3 regions of the Pseudomonas sp. 210_17 TE3656 genome follow, and region 2 is predicted to be linked to each of the others. Evidence: predicted binding sites of a transcription regulator. Region 2 holds the regulator's gene; each other region holds the start of a gene.
The links. Region 2 encodes sigma-54, which starts transcription at its own class of promoters, with help from an activator protein. Its sites were predicted from a motif close to ANTGGCATNNANNTTGCTNT; they were not measured.
Positions count from the first base shown of each region.

Region 1: the regulator sigma-54 is predicted to act here: its motif matches at 3,557-3,576, upstream of nirB (nitrite reductase large subunit NirB).
Region 3: the regulator sigma-54 is predicted to act here: its motif matches at 1,834-1,853, upstream of flgB (flagellar basal body rod protein FlgB).

Region 1 covers NZ_JBTRBC010000001.1:4,013,995-4,019,956, reverse strand. Annotated here, with positions in the region: gene pcaQ (pca operon transcription factor PcaQ) at 1-340, opposite strand, end outside; gene nirD (nitrite reductase small subunit NirD) at 470-832, opposite strand; gene nirB (nitrite reductase large subunit NirB) at 832-3,390, opposite strand; gene ACVI9W_RS18840 (molybdopterin-dependent oxidoreductase) at 3,665-5,962, opposite strand, start outside.
Region 2 covers NZ_JBTRBC010000001.1:1,617,277-1,623,238, reverse strand. Annotated here, with positions in the region: gene ACVI9W_RS07685 (superoxide dismutase) at 1-88, shown strand, start outside; gene ACVI9W_RS07680 (ZIP family metal transporter) at 100-993, shown strand; gene ACVI9W_RS07675 (HPr family phosphocarrier protein) at 1,012-1,284, opposite strand; gene rapZ (RNase adapter RapZ) at 1,305-2,159, opposite strand; gene ptsN (PTS IIA-like nitrogen regulatory protein PtsN) at 2,162-2,626, opposite strand; gene hpf (ribosome hibernation-promoting factor, HPF/YfiA family) at 2,639-2,947, opposite strand; gene ACVI9W_RS07655 (RNA polymerase factor sigma-54) at 3,025-4,518, opposite strand; gene lptB (LPS export ABC transporter ATP-binding protein) at 4,698-5,423, opposite strand; gene lptA (lipopolysaccharide transport periplasmic protein LptA) at 5,424-5,948, opposite strand; gene lptC (LPS export ABC transporter periplasmic protein LptC) at 5,935-5,962, opposite strand, start outside.
Region 3 covers NZ_JBTRBC010000001.1:1,092,091-1,098,052, reverse strand. Annotated here, with positions in the region: gene ACVI9W_RS05175 (chemotaxis protein CheV) at 1-840, shown strand, start outside; gene cheR (protein-glutamate O-methyltransferase CheR) at 892-1,719, shown strand; gene flgB (flagellar basal body rod protein FlgB) at 1,892-2,299, shown strand; gene flgC (flagellar basal body rod protein FlgC) at 2,303-2,746, shown strand; gene flgD (flagellar hook assembly protein FlgD) at 2,762-3,490, shown strand; gene flgE (flagellar hook protein FlgE) at 3,521-4,846, shown strand; gene ACVI9W_RS05145 (hypothetical protein) at 4,919-5,107, shown strand; gene ACVI9W_RS05140 (flagellar basal body rod protein FlgF) at 5,298-5,962, shown strand, end outside.

The sequences.
Region 1 (5,962 bases), 2.4 Mb from region 2:
CCTCCGGCATCAGCAGGCTTTCGACCGTGGACAGCACACCGATACGCACCTGCGGCGGCGCATGTTCTTCACCGCGCAGGGTACTTACGCCTTCACGCAAGGCCTGTACGCTGGGCCCGGCATAGCGCATGAAACGCACCCCGGCCGGGGTCAGTTCGACACCCTGCTTGCTGCGTTCGAACAGGCGCGTCTGCAGCAGCTCTTCAAGCTCCTTGAGGGTCTTGGAGATGGCCGGCTGACTGATCGCCATGGCATCGGCGGCCTTGGCGAAACTGCCCTGACGGGCAATTTCGAGAAAGCACAGCAGGTGACGGAATTTGATGCGGGTGTCGAGGTTCATGCCCCGGAGTTTATAGGAGCATCAACCTGGGCGGGAGGCTGTCTAATGCAATGCCCCTCCCCGGTGGGAGCGGGCTTGCCCCGCGATGGCGGTAAATCAGCTACATCGCATCGTGGGGCAAGCCCGCTCCTACAGGCCTATCTCCACCTGCTCCCCCCTGATCCGCACTGGCCATACTTGCAAGGCTTGCTGGGAATCCTCCAGGCAACGCCCATCGCTCAAGCTGAAATGCTGCTTGTACAACGGCGCTGCCACCACCAATTCACCCTTGAGATGCCCCACCAACCCGCGACCGATCACATTGGCGCCGGACCTGGGGTCCTGGTTGTCGACAGCAAACACCGGCGTGTCCTGCTCCGGCAAGTAGAACAACGCCACCTGCCGGCCTTCGAACCACACCACCACGCCCGATTGCGCAACCAGGTCCTGGCGGCTGCAGACCGCTTGCCAGCCTTGCGTTTGCAGGTTTACAGCGACATTGGACAGGCTCATCACAGCACCTCTTCAGTGGTCGGAATCAAATGAAGCTCAGCCGCGGCGATCGGCCGGCGCTGGCCACGCTCGCGAACAAAGTGCACGCCCGGGTCAGGACGCTGGTCGTTGACGAAGGTACGGAAGCGCTTGAGCTTTTGCGGGTCTTTGAGGGCATTGGCCCATTCGCACTCGTAGCGATCGACCACCAATTGCATCTGTGCCTCAAGCTCGGCGCCCAGGCCCAGGCTGTCGTCGATAATCACCTGCTTGAGGTAATCCAGCCCGCCCTCCAGGCTCTCGCGCCAGACCGAGGTGCGCTGCAATTTGTCGGCGGTACGGATGTAGAACATCAGCACCCGATCGATAAGACGGATCAGCCCGGCGTCATCAAGGTCGGTGGCGAACAGCTCGGCATGGCGTGGACGCATGCCGCCGTTGCCGCAGATGTAAAGGTTCCAGCCCTTCTCGGTGGCGATCACGCCGATGTCCTTGCTTTGCGCCTCGGCGCATTCGCGGGTACAGCCGGATACGGCGAACTTGAGCTTGTGCGGCGAACGCAGGCCCTTGTAGCGATCTTCTATGGTCAGGGCCATCTGCACGCTGTCCTGCACGCCATAGCGACACCAGGTGCTGCCGACGCAGGATTTCACCGTACGCGTGGATTTGCCGTAGGCGTGTCCGGTTTCGAAACCGGCTTCGATCAGCTCGCTCCAGATCGCCGGAAGCTCGTGCAGCTGCGCGCCGAACAGGTCGATGCGCTGGCCACCGGTGATTTTGGTATAGAGGTCGTATTTTTTTGCCACCTGGCCGATGACGATGAGCTTTTCCGGGGTGATCTCGCCAGCGGGAATCCTCGGCACCACCGAGTAGGTACCGTTCTTCTGCATGTTGGCCATGAAGGTGTCGTTGGTGTCCTGCAACGGCACCAGCGAAGGGTCCATGATCGGCTGGTTCCAGCACGAGGCGAGGATCGAGCCGACCGTGGGTTTGCAGATATCGCAGCCGACGTGGCCACGGCCATGCCTGGCGAGAATTTCCTCGAAGCTGAGGATGCCTTCGACCCGCACCAGGGCGTAGAGCTCCTGGCGGGTATAGGCAAAGTGCTCGCACAGGCTCTTGTCGACGCTGACACCACGGGCGATCAGTTCGTGCTCGAAAACCTGCTTGAGCAGCGCCGCACAACCGCCGCAACCGGTGCACGCCTTGGTCTGCTGCTTGAGTTCACCGAGTTCGCCACAGCCGTTGTCGATGGCAGTGCAAATCGCGCCTTTACTGACGTTGTGGCAGGAGCAGATGGTGGCGCTGTCCGGCAAAGCGTCGGCACCCAGCGTCGGTGCACCGGCAGTTTGCGGCAGGATCAATGCCGCCGGATCGGCCGGCAGGGCGATGCCGTTCTGCACGTATTGCAGCAAGGTGTCGTAGTAACTGTTGTCGCCCACCAGCACCGCACCGAGTACGCGTTTGCCACTGGCATCGACCACCAGGCGGCGATACGCCGAGCTGGCTTCGTCAATAAAGCGGTAGCTGCGCGCTCCGGGGGTTGCGCCGTGCGCATCGCCGATCGAGCCGACATCCACCCCAAGCAGCTTGAGTTTGGTCGACATGTCGGCGCCGGTAAAACTGGCGGCGCTCTCACCCGCCAGCGCCGCAGCGACATTGCGCGCCATGCTGTAACCCGGTGCGACCAAACCGAACACGCTGCCGTTCCACGAGGCGCACTCGCCGATGGCATAGATGTGTGGATCGCTGCTGCGACAGCTGCTGTCGATCACCACCCCGCCGCGCGCGGCAACCTCCAGACCGCTGCTGCGGCCCAGAGCATCCTGCGGACGAATCCCGGCGGAGAACACGATCAGGTCCGTTTCGAGAAACTCGCCACCCTCGAAGTTCATCCGGTAGCGATAGCCTTCACCGGCCACCACCGACTGGGTCGCCCGCGACAGGTGCACGCCGACCCCGAGCGCTTCGATCTGCGCACGCAAGGCCGCGCCGCCTTCAGCGTCCAGCTGCACCGGCATCAGGCGCGGGGCAAATTCCACTACGTGCGCTTCCAGGCCCAGTGACTTGAGGGCGTTGGCAGCCTCCAGCCCCAGCAAGCCACCACCGACTACCACGCCACGCCGGGCATCGATTGCCGCGGCACGGATGGCATCGAGATCATCGAGCGTGCGGTAAACCAGACGCGAAGCGCCCTCGCAGCCCTCGATTGGCGGCACAAAGGGATAAGAGCCGGTGGCCAGGATCAGTTGGTCATAGGCATAACGCCCCGCCGAAGTCAGCACTTGCCGACGCTCGCGATCAATTTCCAGCACCGCTTCGCCCAGATGCACATTGACCCCGTGCCCGGCATACAGTCCCGCAGTGCCGAGGGCCAGGGTTTCAGCGCAGCTGCCGCTGAAATATTCGGACAGGTGCACGCGGTCGTAGGCACGCTGGCGTTCCTCACCGAACACCCGCAGCTCATAACGGCTCAGGGCGCCGCGTTCGATCAGTTGCTCGACGCAGTGATGCCCGACCATGCCGTTGCCGACGATGATCAGTTTTTCCCGCTGGGCGATGGTCGTTGCTGCATTCATACCCGATCCTCACTCAAGGCCATTCACGGTGGCTGTACTGCCGGGGCGAGCCCCGAAAAACAAAAAAAGGCGCCTGGAGCCGAAGCTCCAGGCGCCTTTGCCTGGTGGTTTTATGTAGTTCCGGGTGCAGATCGCCATTGACCCGCAGGAACGTTGTAACAGTGCAAAAGCAGGGACCGTGCCAACTGCCAAAGCCTTTGAAACCGGGCCTGCTCGCTAGCACAAGCGGCCGTTATCGACCCAGGCTGGTGCAACCCTCCCCCTTATGGGGCACTCAATACACATCGCGCAGATAGCGCTTGCTGCGGCTCAATTCAGCAACGTAGGCGTCGGCCTGTTCGGTGCTCAATGCGCCGTGCTCAGCCACCACTTGCTTGAGCGCGGCATCGACGTCACGGGCCATGCGCCCGGCGTCACCGCAGATATAGAAGTAGCCGCCCTCCTCCAGCCATCGCCAGAGTTCGGCGCCGTGTTCGAGCATGCGCTGTTGCACATAGATTTTTTCCACCTGGTCACGTGAAAATGCCGTGTCCAGGCGGGTCAGATGCCCCTCGCGCTGCCAGGCCAGGAGTTCGTCGCGGTAATAGAAATCGCTGGCTGCCTTTTGCTCGCCGAACAGCAACCAGTTACGCCCCGTGGCGCCTTCGGCCTGACGCTCCTGCAGGAATGCCCGGAACGGCGCGACGCCGGTGCCGGGACCGACCATGATCACCGGCGCAGTACCGTCCTTGGGCAGGCGAAAATGTGCGCTTGGCTGGGTGAAAATGGCCACTTTGCCTTCTGCGGCCCGGTCGGCCAGGTAGGTTGAGCAGACGCCTTTGCGCTGGCCATAACGGACCGTGGAAACGGTCAGATGAACCTGATCGGGGTGGTACTTGGCGCTGGAGCTGATCGAGTACAAGCGTGGCTGCAACGGTTTGAGCAGGCTCAGCCAGGTTTCCAGGTCGAGCGCCGGTTTGAAGGCATGCACCAGGTCAATCAGTTGCTTGCCCCACAACCATTCCCTGAGCGCCGCTTTGTTCTGCGCTTTGAGCAGGTCCTGCAGGTGCGCGTTGCCACTGTGCAGGGCAATGGCTTCCAGCATGGCCGGGGTGATCCGGGCGATTTCCAGGTGCTCGCCCAAGGCAGCGGCCAGCGGCATGTCGGCCTGGCCCTTGAGGCTGACCAACCGCCGGCCATCCAGACCGGTCGCCGCGAGAAGCTCGTCCACCAGCGCCGGACAGTTGCGCGGCCACACGCCGAGGGCATCGCCAGCCTGATAGCTGAAGCCGCTGTCGGCCAGGTCGAAAATGATTTTCCGGGTTTCCTTGTTGGCGCCCGGGCTGTTGAGCAAGCGGTTTTCCAGCACCCTGGCGGGCAGCGGCTGTTGTTTGCTGAAGCCCGTGGCCGCTGGCCTGGACACAGGCAACGCCAGCGTCTGCTGATCCCGCCCGAACTTGGCCAGCAGCGCCTGCAACCACTGCCCTGCCGGTGCGGCAACGTCACCCTCGCAATCGACCCGTTCCAGCAAGCGCTGACCACCGAGCTCGGCCAGGCGCTGGTCGAGCTTGCGGCCGAAACCACAGAACTGCTCATAGCTGGAATCGCCCAGGGCCAGCACGGCATAAGGCAGCCCGGCGCAGCGTTGCGCATGCTCGCCCTGCAAGTCCTGCCAGAACGCCGCGCCGCTGTCCGGTGCGTCGCCGTCGCCAAAGGTGCTGGCGATCAGCAGCAGGCTGGCGGGACTGTCCAGCTGCGCCAGCGCGACATCCTCCATGCAGCTCAACTGCACCGGCAGGCCAACCTCACGCAGCTGTTCGGCACACTGTTCGGCCAGGGCCTGGCCGTTGCCGGTTTGCGAGGCCCAGAGCAACAGGTGCTGGTCCTGCATCGAGGCGAGCGGTTGCTCGACTTGCACTGCGCTGATGCGTTCGCCAGCGACCCGGCTCAGGGCCACCGCGCAATACTTGAAGGCCGGTTGCAGCGACAGCGGATCGACGGCGTCGCTGGTGACTGCGTTGATGGCCAGGTTGTCGCCGTAGACATCATTCCAGTGAAACGGCGCAAAACAGTTGCCAGGCAATACCCGTGTGCTGATGCGCGCGGGCAACACCGCCAGGCCGCGCCGCGAGCGCACTTGCACCTGGTCCTTTTCGGCTATGCCCAGGCGTTCGGCATCTTCGGGATGAATCTCGACAAAAGGGCCGGGATCGAGCTTGTTCAATGCCGCGACTTTGCCGGTCTTGGTCAAGGTGTGCCATTGATGCTGAACCCGCCCGGTGTTGAGCACCAGGGCGAACTCGTCATCCGGCAGCTCGGCGCTCGGCAGGCAGGGCCGGGCAAAGAAGCGGGCTTTGCCACTCGGGGTGGCGAAGGCGATGGCCGGTGCCTGGCCAGCGGCATCACGGTAGAGACTCTGGCTGACCCCGTCATTGCGATAACGCAGCGGGCTGCGGCTGTCCTCGCGCCCCGGCTGATACGGCCATTGTTGTGGCGCCTGGCGCAAACCGGCGTAGCTGACGCCGCGCACATCGTAGCCGGTGGCCGGATTCCAGGCCTGGCGGATCTCGTCGAACACCGCTTCGGCACTGGC
Region 2 (5,962 bases):
GAACCGTCGTCCTGAATACATCAATGCCTTCTACAACGTGATCGACTGGTCCGAGGTAGAACGCCGTTATGTAGCCGCCCTGGTGTGAGTCGTCCCGGTATGCGTACGGATGTGATGTCCATCAGCAGCGTGCGTTTGTTTCGCCTGGCGCTGGGTACCCTGTTGCTGCTGGTCGGCTGCGCTTTGCTGGTAGCGCAGGGGTTGGCCTGGCTGGACCTTGAGCCGCGCATGATGCGTGCGCTCGAAGGGGGTGCCCTGTGTGCATTGGGGACCGCGCTGGGTGCAGTGCCGGTGCTGGTGATCCGCAGCATGCCGGTAGCCTTGGCCGATACGTTGCTGGGTTTTGGGGCAGGGGTGATGCTGGCGGCAACAGCGTTTTCCCTGATCATTCCCGGGCTCGATGCTGCCCAGGCTATTGGCCTGGGCAAATGGGGTGCCGGAGGGCTGGTTAGTTTCGGCTTGCTGTTCGGCGCTTTCTGCCTCTACCTGGTCGATCTCAAAGTGTCTGGCGCTTCGCCGGAGGCCTTGGTCGGCACGGCCCAGCAGCCGGTGATTGCTGCACGGATCTGGGTGTTTGTCATCGCCATCATCGCCCACAACATCCCGGAAGGCATGGCCATCGGTGTGTCGGCTGGTGGTGGAATGGCGGATGCCGACAGTCTGGCCATGGGCATCGCCCTGCAGGATGTGCCCGAAGGCCTGGTCATTGCGCTGGTGCTGGCCGGGGCCGGGATGGCGCGATTCAAGGCCTTTGCCATCGGTGCGGCGTCTGGTCTGGTCGAGCCGGTGGCGGCAGTGATTTGCGCCTGGCTGGTGACGGTGGCGGAGTTGTTGTTGCCGTTGGGCCTGGCTTGCGCGGCCGGGGCGATGTTGCTGGTGGTGACTCAGGAGATCATTCCTGAATCACGCAGCAACGGTCATCATCGCTTGGCCAGCCTGGGTTTGTGCGTCGGCTTCTGCCTGATGATGGTGATGGATACGGCGTTGTCTTGAGCAGGAAACGGAGGGCGGTTACTCGCCCTCGTCAAAGTAGTTGTTGATCAGCTCGATCAACGCTTCCAGGGCTTCGTCCTGTTGCTCGCCTTCAGTATGCAGGTGTACCTGGGTACCTTTGCCCGCTGCCAGCATCATTACGGCCATGATGCTTTTGCCGTCGATCAGTTTGTCTGGCGCGCGGCCTACGCGCACGGTGCAGGGGAAGCGTCCGGCCACGCCGACAAACTTTGCCGCAGCCCGGGCGTGTAGCCCCAGCTTGTTGATGATGGTGATTTCACGAGCGGGCATCGCGGCGGTGGTCCTGTGGGCTAGAGGTCGCGGTGGCGAACCTGGACATTCTTCAGGGATTGCTGCAGCAACTGGCCCAGGCGTTCGGTAAGGTAAACCGAACGGTGGTGTCCACCGGTACAGCCAATGGCAATGGTGACGTAAGCGCGGTTGCTGGCGGCAAAGCGCGGCAACCATTTGAGCAGGTAGCTGGAGATGTCCTGGAACATTTCTTCGACGTCCGGCTGGGCTGCCAGGTAATCGATGACCGGCTGTTCCAGGCCGGAGTGTTCACGTAGCTCCGGCTTCCAGTAAGGGTTGGGCAGGCAGCGCACGTCGAACACCAGGTCGGCGTCCACCGGCATGCCACGCTTGAAGCCGAAGGATTCGACCAGGAACGCGGTACCGGGTTCTGGCTGGTTAAGCAGGCGCAGCTTGATCGAATCCCGCAACTGGTAGAGGTTCAGTTTGGTGGTGTCGATCTTCAGGTCGGCGAGGTCGGCGATTGGCCCCAGCAGCTCGGTTTCGACCTTGATTGCTTCGGCCAGCGAGCGATTGGCGTTGGTCAGCGGGTGACGCCTGCGGGTTTCCGAGAAACGCTTGAGCAGGGTCTCTTCGTCGGCGTCCAGGTACAGCACATCACACTGGATATGCTTGCTCCGGGCATCTTCGAGCAGCTCGGGGAAACGTGTCAGATGGCTGGGCAGGTTGCGCGCATCGATGGATACCGCCACTTTGGGCTGCATCAGCTCGGTGTTGATCAGGGCATTTTCCGCCAGCTGCGGTAGCAGTCCGGCAGGCAGGTTATCGATGCAGTAGTAGCCGTTGTCCTCCAGGACTGCGAGGGCGGTGCTCTTGCCGGAGCCGGATCGGCCACTGACGATAATCAGGCGCATGTTCAGGACTCGTTCTGTACGTCCAGTACGACCTGGTACAAGGCTTCACTGCTACCGGCGGCACGCAACCTGTCACGCACTTCCTTACGGTCGAGCATGCTGGCAATTTGGCGCAACAGCTCAAGGTGCGCATCAGTGGCCGCTTCGGGAACCAGCAGGACAAACAGCAAATCGACCGGGGCGCCATCGATGGCGTCATAGTCAATCGGTGCATCCAGGTGTATCAGGGCGCTGATGGGGGATGAGCAGCCTTTCAGGCGGCAGTGTGGAATGGCAATGCCATTACCAAAACCGGTCGACCCGAGTTTCTCCCGGGCAAACAGGGCTTCAAAAACGTCTTGCATCTCCAGGTCCGGAACTTCCCGGTCGATCAGGGTGGCGATTTCCTGGAGTGCACGCTTTTTACTGCCTCCCGGCGCGTTCACCAGGGAACGGCCGGGGGTCAGGATGGTTTCAAGTCGGATCATGGATGAGGGGGATCAGCGGGCCGCTGCACCTTGCAGCAGGCTTTGCTGTTTTTCCTTGTGTTTTTTCAGTTGGCGGTCGAGCTTGTCGGTCAAGGCATCGATCGCTGCATACATGTCTGTGTGTTCGGCATTTGCAACCACTTCGCCGCCGGGAATAAACAGCGTCGCTTCAATTTTCTGCTGCAGCTTCTCGACCTTCATGATTACCGTCACATTGGTAATCTTGTCGAAGTGCCCTTCCAGCCGTTTCAGTTTCTGTTCGACGTACTCGCGCAGCGGCTGGGTGACTTCTACATGCTGTCCACTGATATTGACTTGCATACAGCTTCTCCTTTGTTGCCCGTGCATAAGAGGCAGGTATTGCGCCTGCCACTGAACTGCTATGGCTATCTCAGGGGCTACATCAGTCGCTTACGCTCACTCGACGGTGCAATGCCGAGGGACTCGCGGTACTTGGCGACGGTGCGACGGGCTACCTGGATACCTTGTGCCTCCAGTAAACCAGCGATCTTGCTGTCACTCAATGGCTTTTTCTGATTTTCCGCTGCAACCAGTTTTTTGATGATCGCGCGAATCGCTGTGGACGAGCATTCACCGCCTTCGGAGGTGCTGACGTGGCTGGAGAAAAAATACTTCAGCTCGTAAATCCCACGCGGCGTATGCATGTATTTCTGGGTGGTGACCCGGGAAATGGTCGACTCGTGCATGCCCACCGCTTCGGCGATGTCGTGCAATACCAGCGGCTTCATTGCTTCGTCGCCGTGATCGAGGAAACCACGTTGGTGCTCGACGATCTGGGTGGCAACCTTCATCAGGGTTTCGTTGCGGCTCTGCAGGCTCTTGATGAACCAGCGGGCTTCCTGCAACTGGTTGCGCATGAAGGTGTTGTCGGCGCTGGTGTCGGCACGGCGGACGAATCCGGCGTATTGCGGATTGACCCGCAGGCGCGGCACGGCTTCCTGGTTGAGCTCGACCAGCCAGCGTTCGTTGTCCTTGCGCACGATCACGTCAGGGACCACGTATTCGGCTTCGCTGGATTCGATCTGCGAGCCGGGGCGCGGGTTGAGGCTCTGGACCAGTTCGATGACCTGGCGCAGTTCGTCTTCCTTGAGTTTCATCCGCCGCATCAGCTGGCTGTAGTCACGGCTGCCAAGCAGGTCGATGTAATCGCGGACCAGGCGCTGGGCTTCGGCCATCCAGGGGGTGCTGGCGGGCAGTTGACGCAGCTGCAGCAGCAGGCACTCGCTGAGGTTGCGGGCGCCGATGCCGGCCGGTTCGAATTGCTGGATGCGGTGCAGCACGGCTTCGACTTCGTCGAGCTCGATATCCAGCTCCGGGTCAAAGGACTCGCAGACTTCTTCGAGGGTTTCGTCGAGGTAGCCCTGGTTGTTGATGCAGTCGATCAGGGTGACCGCGATCAGCCGGTCGGTGTCGGACATCGGCGCCAGGTTCAACTGCCAGAGCAGGTGGCTTTGCAGGCTTTCGCCAGCCGAAGTGCGGGTGGTGAAGTCCCACTCGTCATCGTCGTTGCTGGGCAGGCTGCTGGCGCTGGTCTGGTAGATGTCTTCCCAGGCCGTATCGACCGGTAGCTCGTTGGGGATGCGCTCGTTCCATTCGCCGTCTTCCAGGCTGTCCACGGTTGGCGTGGTTTCCTGGAAACTGGTGTCCTGGACTTCGGCGACCGGCTTGCTTTCGGCGTTATCCGCCATCGGGTCGCTGTTGTCGAAGTCGTCGCCTTCTTCCTGGCGTTCGAGCATCGGGTTCGATTCCAGCGCTTCCTGGATTTCCTGCTGGAGGTCCAGGGTAGAAAGCTGGAGCAGACGGATGGCCTGTTGCAACTGCGGTGTCATCGTCAGTTGCTGGCCCATTCTTAGGACGAGCGATGGTTTCATGGCAGGGGCTTAACACCTTTTTCGCCGGCGCACATGCGCCATCCACTACAAGGGCACCGAAGCGCCAACTTTAAGCAAATTATATGCCTGAAATTGGAGCGTTTGCCTAGGGTGCTGTAACAATTAAGCCGGATTTCACCGGTACAGTTGCCCCTGGCAAGCGCTTTGTCGCCTCGAACTTACAAGCGGAACTCGTGGCCCAAGTACACCTCTTTGACCAGATCGTTGGCCAGGATGGTCTCTGCATCGCCTTCGGCAATCAGTTGGCCATCGTTGACGATGTAAGCGGTTTCGCAGATATCCAGGGTTTCACGGACGTTGTGGTCGGTGATCAGTACACCGATGCCCTTGGCCTTGAGGTGATGGATGATCTGCTTGATGTCGCCGACCGAAATCGGGTCGACACCGGCAAAGGGTTCGTCGAGCAGGATGAACTTCGGTGCAGTGGCCAGGGCGCGAGCGATCTCCACGCGGCGCCGTTCGCCGCCGGACAGGCTCATGCCGAGGTTGTCGCGAATGTGGCTGATGTGAAACTCCTGCAGCAGGCTTTCCAGTTCCTTGCGGCGTCCGGCGGTGTCGAGGTCCTTGCGGGTCTCGAGGATCGCCATGATGTTGTCGGCAACCGAAAGCTTGCGAAAGATCGAGGCTTCCTGGGGCAGGTAACCAATACCGGCACGGGCGCGGCCGTGCATCGGCTGGTGGCTGACATCCAGATCGTCGATCAGGACACGGCCCTGATCGGCCTGGACCAGGCCGACGATCATGTAGAAGCAGGTGGTCTTGCCGGCGCCGTTAGGGCCGAGCAGGCCGACGATCTGGCCGCTGTCGATCGACAGGCTGACGTCGCGGACCACTTGTCGGCTCTTGTAGCTCTTGGCCAGGTGCTGGGCTTTGAGGGTCGCCATTTACTCGGCCTTCTTCTTAGGCTGGATCACCATGTCGATACGCTGGCGCGGTGAGGTCACATTGCCGCCACGACCGGCAGTCGCTACCTGGGACTTGGTGTTGTAGACGATCTTCTCGCCTTCGGTGGTATTGCCTTCGTTGACCACTTTGGCGCGGTCAGTCAGCACCACCAGGTCTTTTTGCGCCTGGTACTGGATGGTCACGGCGTAGCCTTGCATCTTGTCCGGCTTGGCAGCGCTCTGTTGCTGCTCGAAGTAGGCCAGGTTGCCCACCGAGGTCACCACATCGATGTCGCCGGAGTCGGCGCGGGTGATGGTCACGGTGTTGCCTTTGATCATCATCGAACCTTGGGTGATGATGACGTCGCCGGTGTAGGTGGCGACCCCTTTCTTGTCATCCAGATGCGCGTTGTCGGCCTGAATGCGGATAGGCTGGTCACGGTCGGTCGGCAGGGCCCAGGCGCTCGCGCTTCCCAGTGCTGCGCTCAGGCTGAGCAAAAAGGGGAGGGTTTTAACGAGCCTCATACTGTCCTCTTACG
Region 3 (5,962 bases), 530 kb from region 2:
CAGCTCTACGGGATCAACGTGTTCAAGGTGCGGGAGGTGCTGCAATGTCCACCCCTGACCGTGATGCCCAAGTCCAATCCGGTAGTGCGCGGTGTCGCGAATATTCGTGGGGCAACCATCCCGATCCTCGATCTGGCGATGGCGACCGGTATGCCCGGTCTGAGTGAAGATGTCAGCAAGAGTTTTGTGATCATCACCGAGTACAACACCAAGACCCAGGGCTTTCTGGTGCACTCGGTGGAGCGCATCGTCAACATGAACTGGGAGGAGATCCATCCGCCACCCAAGGGTACCGGGCGTGATCACTACCTGACGGCGGTGACTCGGGTCGACAACAAGATGGTCGAGATCATCGACGTGGAGAAGATCCTCGCCGAAGTTGCGCCGACGTCCGAGTCGATTTCTGCCGGGGTGGTCGATGCCGAGGTGCAGGACAAGGCAGTGCTGCTGCGGGTACTGACGGTCGACGATTCGTCGGTGGCGCGCAAGCAGGTTAGTCGTTGCCTGCAGACGGTCGGGGTCGAAGTGGTGGCGCTCAATGATGGCCGCCAGGCGCTCGAGTACCTGCGCAAGCTGGTGGATGAGGGCAAGCGTCCGGAAGAAGAATTCCTGATGATGATCTCCGATATCGAGATGCCGGAGATGGACGGCTACACCCTGACGGCCGAGATTCGCAGCGACCCGCGCATGCAAAAATTGCACATCATCCTGCATACTTCGCTTTCCGGAGTGTTCAACCAGGCGATGGTCAAGAAGGTCGGGGCCGATGATTTCCTGGCCAAGTTCAAGCCGGACGACCTCGCCCAACGCGTCGTCGATCGCATCAAGGCCACGCACTAACGGCCGGGGGCTGTGCCCCTGGCGGTTCACACGATTTAAGAGGCGGCATCTTTGTCTACGGGTAATTTGGATTTCGAACAGTTCCGGGTCTTCCTGGAAAAAGCCTGTGGCATCCTGCTGGGCGAAAATAAGCAGTACCTGGTCTCCAGCCGTCTCAACAAGCTGATGGAGCAGCAGGGCATCAAGTCCCTGACCGAACTGGTACAGCGTATCCAGAGCCAGCCGCGCAGCGGTTTGCGCGAGCTGGTGGTGGATGCCATGACCACCAACGAAACCCTGTGGTTTCGTGACACCTATCCCTTCGAAGTGCTGAAGAACAAGGTATTGCCTGAGCAGATCAAGGCCAATCCCGGACAGCGCCTGCGTATCTGGTCGGCCGCCTGTTCCTCGGGGCAGGAGCCGTACTCGATCTCGATGGCGATCGATGAGTTCGAGCGCAGCAACATCGGCCAGCTGAAGATGGGGGCGCAGATTGTTGCCACTGACCTGTCCGGCGCCATGCTCAATAACTGCAAGACCGGTGAGTACGACAGCCTGGCGATTGCCCGTGGATTGTCCCAGGAACGTCTGCAGCGCTACTTCGATGTCAAGGCGCCCGGGCGCTGGGCGATCAAGGCGCCGATTCGCAGTCGCGTGGAATTTCGCTCGTTCAACTTGCTCGACAGTTACGCAAGCCTGGGTAAGTTCGACATCGTGTTCTGCCGCAACGTGCTGATCTACTTCTCGGCCCAGGTCAAGAAAGACATCCTGTTGCGTATCCACAGCACGCTCAAGCCGGGTGGTTATCTGTTCCTCGGGGCGTCCGAAGCGCTCAATGGCTTGCCGGATCATTACCAGATGGTTCAGTGCAGCCCGGGGATCATCTACCAGGCCAAGTAGGCCGCTCTCCAGAATTGCCGCTTTGCTGGCGCCGAGCGGAAATCCTTTGCCGCTTTTCTGGCATTGCCGCCAGCGGCAAATCACTCAAAGCCCCGTATTTACGGGGTTTTGTTTTTTGGCATGGCTCTTGCTCTAGCTCAGTCAACGAAAAACCTTCGAAGGTTTCCCCGACATGAGCATCAGCTTCGACAAAGCGCTCGGCATCCACGAAAAGGCATTGGGCTTTCGCGCCCAGCGCGCCGAGGTGCTGGCCAACAACATCGCCAACGCCGACACGCCGAACTACAAAGCGCGTGACATGGACTTCGCCTCAGTCCTGGCGGCTCAGGCCGAGAAGACAAGCAAGGGGCATTTTGCGCTGGATCGTACCAATACCCGGCACATCGAGGCTGAAGGCCTGAGCGTGGGTGATGAAACCCTGCAGTACCGCACGCCGATGCAGCCGTCGATCGACCAGAACACCGTCGATGCCCAGCTTGAACAGTCGAGCTACGCGGAAAACGCCGTAGGTTTTCAGGCCAGCTTCACGCTGCTCAACAGTAAATTCAAAGGGCTGGTATCGGCCCTGCGCGGAGAGTAAGTCATGTCCCTCGCCAGTGTCTTCAACATTGCCGGTAGCGGCATGAGTGCGCAGACCACGCGTCTGAACACCGTCGCTTCGAACATTGCCAACGCCGAGACGGTTTCGTCGAGCATCGATCAGACCTATCGCGCGCGCCATCCGGTGTTTGCCACCACCTTCCAGCAAGCCCAGGGCGGTGTCAGCCAGTCGCTGTTCCAGGATCAGGGCGAGGCCGGTCAGGGTGTTCAGGTGCTCGGTGTGGTGGAGGATCAAAGCAACCTTGAAGCGCGCTACGAGCCGAATCATCCGGCGGCGAACAAAGACGGTTATGTCTACTACCCGAACGTCAATGTGGTCGAGGAGATGGCGGACATGATCTCTGCCAGTCGCTCGTTCCAGACCAACGCCGAGCTGATGAACACGGCCAAGACCATGATGCAGAAGGTCCTGACCCTGGGTCAGTGATAAAGGACGAAGCCAATGGCAAGCGTTAACGACACCACCGCCGGTGTAAACCTGAACGACGTGCTCAAGGCGTCGGTCAAGAAGACTTCCGAGACCAACTCCAGTGGCGTTGCTTCGGCAACCAACAGCAAGACCGGCAACCAGACCCTGGGCAAGGATGCGTTCCTGCAGTTGCTGGTTACCCAGATGCGTAACCAGAACCCGCTCGATCCTCAGGACAACAGCGAGTTCGTCGCCCAGCTGGCGCAGTTCAGTAGCCTGGAAGGTATCACCACCCTCAATGAGTCGGTGACTGCGATCTCTGGCAGCTACAAATCGTCCCAGGCGCTGCAGGCGTCGTCGCTGGTCGGTCGCTCGGTGATCGCCCAGACCGACAAGGCCGTGGTCGACACCACCAAGAGCTTCAATGGCTCGGTGGTGGTGCCGCAGTCGCTGAGCAATGCCACCGTCACCATCACCGACAAGGATGGCAAGGTGGTCAAGACCATCGACCTGGGCGAGCAGAAGGCCGGCAATGCCGCCTTCGTCTGGGATGGCACCAATGACGCGGGTGAGAAGGTCGATCCTGGCACCTACACCTTTGCCGCCAAGACCACCATCGATGGCAAGCAGCATGACATGTACACCATGCTGCCGGCCACGGTCAGCAGCGTCACCATCAGTCAGACCGGCGGCGAGATGATGCTCAATCTTGCCGGCCTGGGCAGCATTGCGCTGTCCAAAGTCCAAACCATCGGTATATAGAGCCGGCTAACGCGGCACAAGGAGTGAAAGATGTCATTCAATATCGGCCTTAGCGGTCTCTATGCAGCCAACAAACAACTGGACGTGACCGGCAACAACATTGCCAACGTTGCCACCACCGGCTTCAAATCCTCGCGTGCGGAATTCGCCGACGTCTACTCGGCCAACAAGCTCGGCGTCGGCAGCCAGAGCGTCGGTAACGGCGTGCGTCTGGCTTCGGTCTCGCAGCAGTTCACCAATGGCGATATCACCAATACCGGCAACGTGCTGGACATGGGTATCCAGGGTCAGGGCTTTTTCGTCCTGAGCGACAACGGCTCGCTCAGCTACACCCGTGCCGGTGCCTTCCAGACCAACAAAGACAACTACGTGACCACCGCTGATGGTCTGCGCCTGCGTGGCTATGGTGTGGACGAGAACGGCAAGATCATCAACGGTGTGCTGACCGACCTGAAGATCGACACCTCGGCACTGGCGCCAAAGTCCACTACCTCGATCGATCAGGGCATCAACCTGAACTCGTCGGACAAGGTCATCCCGAGCACCACCACGTTCGATCCAACCGACGACACCACCTGGAACAAGACCTTCGCCACCAAGATCTATGACAGCCAGGGTAACGAGCACATCATGGATCAGTACTACGTCAAGACCGACACCAATGAGTGGAAGTCTTACACCCTGGTCGATGGCCGTAACCCGCTCGATCCTACTCAGGAGCCGCCGCAGCCACTGGAAGGCGTCATCACCTTCAAGCCTGACGGTAGTGTCGATACCATGACCGCGGGTGCTGCAGGTTCTGGCTACGAAGTGGTGAACAAGGTGTTCAAGCTGACCGGCTGGATTCCTGCCACCGTTACCGATCCGAATGCCAAACCGCCGGTGTGGGGCTCCAATGGTTCCGAGGCTAGCGCTGGCGGTATCGCCATCGACATGACTGATACCACCTCCTACAACACCCCGACCACGCGTCTGTCGCAGAGCCAGGACGGTTACGCTACCGGTATTCTGTCGAGCCTGAGCATCGACTCCAGCGGTGTGATGTTCGCCAGCTTCAGCAACCAGCAGTCGCGCGCAATCGGTCAGGTTGCCATTGCTTCCTTCGCCAACGAGCAGGGCCTGCAGCCTATGGGTGGTACGCGCTGGACCGAGACTTACTCCTCGGGTATCCCGGGTATCGACGCGCCGAAGACCGGTACTCTGGGTGCTATCGCCTCCAACTCGCTGGAGGCCTCCAACGTCAACCTGACCACTGAGCTGGTCGAGCTGATCAAGGCGCAGAGCAACTACCAGGCGAACGCCAAGACCATCTCTACCCAGAGCACCATCATGCAGACCATCATTCAGATGACCTGATGCTGCTGTGAAGTGCTAGGTGTGGACGGACCCCTTTCTCGGAAGGGGTCTGTCGTTTCAGAGGTATCGATCATGTTGCAACGATTGGCGTTAGCGGTGTTTGCGGTGTTGCTGATGACTCAGGTCAGGGCTGATGCCGCACCTTGGTATCGCTGGGAAAGCCAGGCAGATGGGCGCCTGGTCTGTGCCCAGTTTTCTCCGGGCGATGGCTGGAAGCGCTTCGCCGGTCCCTTCAATAACGCGGCGTGCCGCGACTACTGAGGCTTGCCGCTAGCGGCAAGCTGGCGCCGTAATTTCGACGGCGCTTCTCCCGGTTGCATACCTGTGCGGCGAACAAGTCCTTGTCTGGCGGGGCTTTTGGCCACTTCTGCAAAGTTGGTTTGAAACTTGCTTCAAGCACTGCAAAGCAGCGGCGAGCGGCAAGTGTTCGCCAGCGCAGGGGAGAAATACTGTGGACAAGATGCTGTACGTGGCCATGACCGGTGCCAGCCAGAACGCGCTGGCGCAGAAGGCGCATGCCAACAACCTGGCGAACATTTCCACTACCGGCTTTCAGCGTGACCTGGAACAGGCGCGCTCGATGCCGGTGTTTGGTGACAGCTTTCCGGCGCGCGCCTATGCCATGACCGAGCGCCCGGCGACGGATTTTTCGCCAGGCTCGATGCTGGAAACCGGGCGTGACCTGGACGTGGCCATTGGTGGTGACGGCTTTATCGCCGTGCAGGCGCCTGATGGCAGTGAAGCCTATGTGCGTACCGCGAGCATGAACATCGATGCCTTGGGTGTGCTGCGTGCCGCCAACGGTATGCCGATCATGGGTAACGGCGGGCCGATTGCCGTGCCGCCGGAGCAGAAAGTCGAGGTCGGTGAAGACGGCACCATCACCATCCGCGCCATGGGCGAGGGGCCACGGGTGATGGCCGAAGTTGACCGGATCAAGATGGTCAATCCCGACCTCAAGACCATGACCAAAGGCCTGGACGGTCTGATCCACACCACCACCGGCCAACCTGCGCCGGCCGATGCCAACGTCAAGCTGGTGTCGGGCTTCCTTGAGAACAGTAACGTCAATGCCGTCGAGGAAATGACCTCGGTGCTGGCGCTGTCTCGGCAATT